Regions from separate parts of the Marinomonas sp. ef1 genome, predicted to be linked through region 3. Evidence: predicted binding sites of a transcription regulator. Region 3 holds the regulator's gene; each other region holds the start of a gene.
What was found. Region 3 encodes LexA, which represses DNA repair genes until DNA is damaged. Its sites were predicted from a motif close to TACTGTNTANNTANACAGTA; they were not measured.
Positions count from the first base shown of each region.

Region 1 (2,174 bases), on a different contig from region 3:
TACTACGTCGACCCCAGCCTCGGATTGCACCTTCAGCAAGCGTCAGAGTTTCATCTTGAATGATTCGATCAGGATCAAACATCTGATGAGTGCCCAATCCGTCACATGTCTGACAAGCGCCGTTTGGGTTGTTAAAGGAGAAAAGGCGTGGCTCTAATTCCGTTAAGCTGTAACCACAAACCGGACAGGCGAATTTACTAGAGAAAATGTATTCTTCTTGCTCGTCATCCATATTGATGACTTTGGCGATCCCGTCGGATAAACCAAGGCATGTTTCAAAGGATTCTGCCAAGCGAAGCTGTAGATCAGAACGAACTTTAAAACGGTCAATGACGACTTCGATTGTGTGCTTCTTGTTTTTTTCTAATGCTGGAGCATCATCTAGGTCGACGACGATGCCATCGATTCGCGCGCGAATAAAGCCTTTTGAAAGTAAGTCACTGATGGTATGTAAGTGCTCACCTTTTCGATCCTTGACGATCGGTGCAAGCAGCATCATCTTAGTTTCTTCTGGTAGCGATATAACTTTATCGACCATTTGTGATATGGTTTGCGCCTCTAGTGGCTCTCCATGATCTGGGCAGCGAGGTTGTCCTGCACGGGCAAATAACAATCGTAGATAATCGTAGATTTCTGTTATTGTACCGACTGTTGATCGTGGGTTGTGAGAGGTTGATTTTTGCTCGATAGAGATAGCAGGAGAAAGGCCTTCAATGTGGTCTATGTCTGGCTTTTCCATCATGGACAAAAATTGTCTAGCGTATGTCGAAAGGGATTCTACATAGCGTCGTTGTCCTTCGGCGTACAAAGTATCAAAAGCGAGAGAGGATTTACCTGAGCCGGATAGGCCAGTAATCACCACAAGTTTGTCTCTTGGGATGTCTAGGTCCACATTTTTTAGATTGTGTGTGCGGGCCCCGCGTATGGTAATGGTATCCATGATTCTCCAATGTGAAGTCGATCAACAGAAAGAAATCTGCCAGTAAATTAAATAACTGTCTATTTTTACAGTAGTTGAAATGGAGCTTCAACGGTATTTTTTGTAAAATTGACAATCTTTTTCTTAACCACCTAAGTTAAACGGTTGAAACCTCCTTATGGATCTACTCGAACGTCGTTCAGTTCTTGCTTTAGCGCTGATCTATTTATTTAGAATGTTAGGCTTATTCCTTATTATGCCTGTCATCAGCGTGGCCGCTGATGGGTTGACCGGAGCGGACGCCGCGTTGATTGGTACTGCTATCGGTATTTATGGTCTGACTCAGGCGAGCTTACAGATTCCGATGGGCATGTGGTCAGATAAAATTGGCCGTAAACGCGTCATTGTTATTGGGCTGCTATTGTTTGCTGTAGGTAGTTTGATCTGTGCCAATGCGAGCGATATCAATACATTGATTGTTGGGCGCGCGGTTCAGGGCGCTGGTGCTATTGCCAGTACCTTGATGGCGCTATTGAGTGATGTAACTAGAGAGCAAAATCGAACTAAAGCCATGGCGATTGTTGGTATTAGTATTGGTGCCTCGTTTATGCTGTCTTTGGTATTAGGGCCTTGGATTTTTGCCTTAGTCGGGCTTTCAGGTCTGTTTTATCTATCCTTTGCTCTATCTTTACTGGGAATAGTCTTGATCATTTTTGCTGTGCCGAATATCGTCCAGCACACTTTTCGGCGCGATACGACACCGAGTCTTTTGGCGTTAGGCTTGGTCTTAAAAGATTCAAGACTACGGTTCTTGAATGTGAGTGTTTTGTTGTTGCACGCGAGCCTAACTGCTTTGTTTGTTACCGTGCCGAATTTGTTGATTCAGCAGTTTGATTTACCCTTGTCACAACATAGCTGGCTATACTTAGCCATCATGGGTTTTGCCTTCGCAGGTATGTTACCATTGGTGATTATTGCCGAATCAAAAGGTAAGACAAAAGGCGTGTTAATCGCCGTGATGATTTTGTTGGGTTTAAGCTCGATATTGCTGCAATGGGCTCCTTACCTTTGGGTGTTTGGGGTGCTGTTATGGGCTTATTTTGTAGGCTTTAACTCACTGGAAGCTGTGTTGCCATCTCTTATTAGCAAGTTAGCGCCAGTTGGTTATCGCGGCACAGCGATGGGCGTGTTTTCTACCCATCAATTTATGGGATCATTTTTGGGTGGCGTTGGTGGCGGTTGGCTGCTCCAGCAT
Region 1 covers NZ_NHTT01000018.1:22,798-24,971, reverse strand. The annotation lists gene uvrA (excinuclease ABC subunit UvrA) at 1-940, opposite strand, end outside; gene CCS02_RS19385 (MFS transporter) at 1,098-2,174, shown strand, end outside.
Region 1: a site for LexA is predicted at 994-1,013, ahead of uvrA (excinuclease ABC subunit UvrA). Genes of this name have one in related genera too.

Region 2 (2,174 bases), on a different contig from region 3:
GAATGGACTGGTACGAACGAACACACTTACGACGCGGCAAAGGCGTTTTTCCCCGCGTAGTTTCTCGGCGGCTCTGGTTGTGTACTTGGCGATGGCTTCCCGTAGTTCTCGCTTGTCTGTCACTTTATGACCAAATGACCGACTGCAAATAATTTGCTGCTTTGTTGGCCTGAGCAATTCCAGATCCAAACACGACACCCCATTCAACTCTCGAATGGTTCGCTCCAACACCACAGAAAACTCACTCCGAATCGATTTAGGGTCAGCATTCACCAGATCCAATGCGGTGTTGATTCCCCTCGCCTTTAGCTTTGCCGTGGTACGACGGCCAACGCCCCACACATCACTTACATCAACAATTGCCAATAAACGCTTTTGTCTGTCTGGGTCCATCAAATCTACCACCGAACCGGTGGCGGGGTACTTCTTCGCCGCGTGGTTGGCTAGCTTCGCCAGTGTCTTGGTTGGCGCGATGCCCACGCCTACCGTAATGCCCGTCCATTGATCGACCTTGGCTTTTACTCGTTTGCCAAACGCTAGCAAATCCGTCACGTGATCAACACCGGTTAAGTCCATGAACGCCTCATCGATGGAATACACTTCCAGCCGTGGCGCTTCCTCTTCTAAGATGGTCATTACCCGATTCGACATATCCGCATACAAAGCATAATTCGACGAAAAGCACACAATGCCGTGCTTTCTTATCTCGTCCTGAACCTGAAACATCGGCACGCCCATCTTAATGCCCAGCGCCTTCACTTCCTTAGAACGCGCCACAATACAGCCATCGTTATTCGACAACACCGCAACTGGCGTGCGTTTTAAATCGGGCCGGAACAACTTCTCGCAGCTGGCGTAAAAGTTATTGCAATCGACCAAGGCAAAAACCGTTTTCATCAACCGCGCTCGTACTTACGAACCACACCCGTCACCACACCGAAGATTTCTAATTCGGACTCTTCGGTAATATGAATCGCTTTGTAGGCTTTATTCTTCGGACGAAGTAACACATTGGGCTTCAACTCTAACGTCTTCACCGTCATTTCCCCATGAATGCAGGCGATGACGATGTCTCCATGACGAGCCGTTAACGAACGATCCACCACCAACACATCACCGGAATGAATGCCCGCCTCAATCATCGAATCACCCTGAGCACGCACGTAAAACGTCGCGTTCGGGTGAGCCACACAGAACTCATTTAAATCTAACGATTTTTCAACAAAGTCCTGAGCGGGCGAAGGAAACCCCGCCGACACCGAATCCACATAAAGCGGGATTCGCACACTATTGGCCGCGATAAACGCCGCCGACTCAGACACACCAAGATAAGTCACACGCATAGCAAACACCAAAATACTGTATGGATATACAGTATAGTTTTAAGCAGTGGGAATGACCAAGTGAATTTTTGTAACAGGTAGGGTTTCCGGTTTTGCGACCAAAAATGAGGTGGGATTTCAGAAATAGCGAACGTTAGGGTAAAGTAGCGAGATCAACTATTTACACACGGAAGACGCCATGTTCAATACAGCCAAGAACACAATAAAGAAAACGGCCAAAGACCAAGTAGAATTTGTTGGTGCTATTTTGACAGGTGCGTTTTCAGGATCGATTTTTACTTTGGCCTACGTTAAGTTTTGGAAGGAAGGCGATGTGACCTTTGCTGATATAGGTGGAATGCTAGCTGGCGTCGGGACAGTGGGTCTTTTGTTTGTAGCATGGCGGACTGCTGATAATTGGAAGAAGCAACAATCAGACTCTAATAGACATCAAAAACTAGATGCTTTTTTTGATCACTGCGCAACCTCGCTTGAGGACCTTAGATCATATTGTCTTAATTGTATGATGAGACACCAATTAAAGCTCCAAATAGACCTAGACCAAGATATCGACAGCAAGATGAAAAAGCAGGAAGAATATAATAATTCACTCCCAAAGCTTACAGAAAGGCTTGATAAATATCTTCAATCTGAAACCCAGCTTAAAAAAATAGCTATCAAATTAGAAACTGAATTTAATCAAGCCAAACTAGCAAACGAAATATTAAAGAGCTATCAAGACACTTTAATGCTCGTGGTCGTCTTACCAGAGACAGAAAATAGTAATTATAAAAACTTTAATTTTCATGAACATTTCAAACAACTAGAAAATATGTACCTAAAGGTATATAG
Region 2 covers NZ_NHTT01000013.1:69,430-71,603, reverse strand. The annotation lists gene umuC (translesion error-prone DNA polymerase V subunit UmuC) at 1-897, opposite strand, end outside; gene umuD (translesion error-prone DNA polymerase V autoproteolytic subunit) at 897-1,343, opposite strand; gene CCS02_RS17220 (hypothetical protein) at 1,522-2,174, shown strand, end outside.
Region 2: a site for LexA is predicted at 1,358-1,377, ahead of umuD (translesion error-prone DNA polymerase V autoproteolytic subunit). Genes of this name have one in related genera too.

Region 3 (2,174 bases):
ACGAAAGAGCAATATGTCATGACGGAAGAGGAAGGTAAGCCAACAGGCTGGAAAGCATTTTATGTCGGCTCTAAATGGGTGATTGAGGAAGGTAAGAAAAAATGAGTGGTGCCAGTTTAGCTAGCTTAACCAATCAAAAACTAGACACGGCAAGACGCTTTATTAAGCAAAGCCAAGATAGTGATGAAGCGTGGCTAAGGGTCGGGCTGGAAAGCTCGGCTATTTTTCAGTTAAGAAGTGCTCTTAATGGTCTGCTAAAAGAAGTGAATGCAGCGTATTCGTTATCTGGATCTCTGGATGTTGCTAAACTATTAGCTGAGTCAGAAGATAAGCAGATTGTTGTTCCTGTGCTGGCGGAGCTCGCTGATTTGTTGTCACGTACTGATTCTTGGTGCTTTCAATTGAACCAGGCATATTTGGTTCAGTTTGAATGTCGTACCTCTATGTCGTCAGTAGTGCAAAGTGATAGTCTAATTGGCCGTGGAAGTGACGCTGGCGCGTCCGTGAGTTTTTATTTGGCCAAGTTGGTCGAATTGGTGTTACGTTTTAGAGAAGAGTCATCAGAGTATTGAATATGAAAGAATCCTACCTAGAAATTGTTGAGCTGGATAATGGCGATATTGTGCTGCGTCCAGCCAGTGAAGATGGTGAGGAAACCGTTCCACTAGCAACATTGCAGATATCAGATGATACTCGATCTTATTTAAAGGATCGTTATTTTGAATTGGCAAAATGCATGTTCCATGCAGGAATTGATTTTGTTTATTCAGATGATTCGTTTTTTGACGAAGATTCGGAATATCTTGATGACGAAGATTTTCGTCCTAAGATTCTGCATTAAGTCTGTGTTGTTGGTGTGAGGCGTAGGTTTACATAAAAAAGCGAAGCATATGCTTCGCTTTTTTATTGGTATGGTGTTGATGAGGTAGCGGCTACTTAAAGTCCTTGGCGAATCACACCAACTGATAAGCCTTCAATGGCGAACTCTTCGCTTTCAAGGTCGACAATGATGTCATTGAACTCTTCGTTCTCAGGAATAAGTCGAACAATACTGCCTTTTTGTTCGAAACGTTTAACTGTTACTTCGTCACCAATGCGAGCAACGACAATTTGGCCGTTACGCACAGTAGTTGTTTTATGCACTGCTAATAAGTCGCCTTCCATTATTCCGATGTCTTTCATGCTGGTACCTGAGACAGATAAGAAATAATCGGCTTGTGGGGAGAACATATTTGCTGGGATGTTTACATGAGAAGCAATGTTTTCTTGGGCTAAAATAGGGTAACCTGCAGCAACTTTGCCTATGACAGGTAAGCCAAGGTTGTTTGTGGGGTCATCATTTGATGCACGATCAACTAAGCGTATTCCCCTTGACGCGCCAGAAAGCATCTCTATTGCACCTTTTTTACTCAAGGCTTTTAGGTGCTCTTCAGCAGCGTTAGGAGATTTAAACCCAAGCCGGCGTGCTATTTCTGCTCTGGTTGGTGGAAAACCTGTTTCACTAATAAATTCGCGAATGGTTTCTAGTACGTCAGATTGTCTTTTGGTTAATTTAATCATAGGTTATCTGGTTGTTTATACAGTTACTGTTATTATATACAGCATTCCTAACTATACTCAATGATATAAATGCTTTCAGACGAACTAAAAAAACAGATTCAACTTGCATACCGAGCATCTTTGGATGCGAAGTCCCATAAACCAAGGGCTGGACAGCGCCAGATGATTGGTGCGATCGCTCGAACTTTGGGTAACATTAAACAAGACTCGGAAGGCGAGCGCCTTGAAGAAAAGCATGTTGCCGTAATTGAGGCAGGAACAGGCACGGGTAAAACTTTGTCATATTGCCTTGCGGCTATTCCTATCGCGAAAGCTCGTGGTCTTAAATTAATTATTTCTACTGCTACGGTTGCGCTTCAAGAGCAGATTTTGCATAAAGAGTTGCCTGATTTGCTTGAACATACGGAGCTGACTTTTAAGTACACGCTTGCTAAAGGGCGAGGACGTTATTTGTGCTTGAATAATCTTGAGGGCTTCTTGAGCTCAGAAGAGCAAGCAATGGACGATATGTTCGCTGGACTTTTCGAGCAGCACCTTCATTCCGATGATATTAATACTGTTCTTTATCAAGAGATGGATGCTGCTTTGCAAAAAGGTGACTGGGATGGTGATAA
Region 3 covers NZ_NHTT01000002.1:303,927-306,100, forward strand. The annotation lists gene topA (type I DNA topoisomerase) at 1-105, shown strand, start outside; gene CCS02_RS03820 (DUF6586 family protein) at 102-572, shown strand; gene CCS02_RS03825 (hypothetical protein) at 575-841, shown strand; gene lexA (transcriptional repressor LexA) at 937-1,560, opposite strand; gene dinG (ATP-dependent DNA helicase DinG) at 1,630-2,174, shown strand, end outside.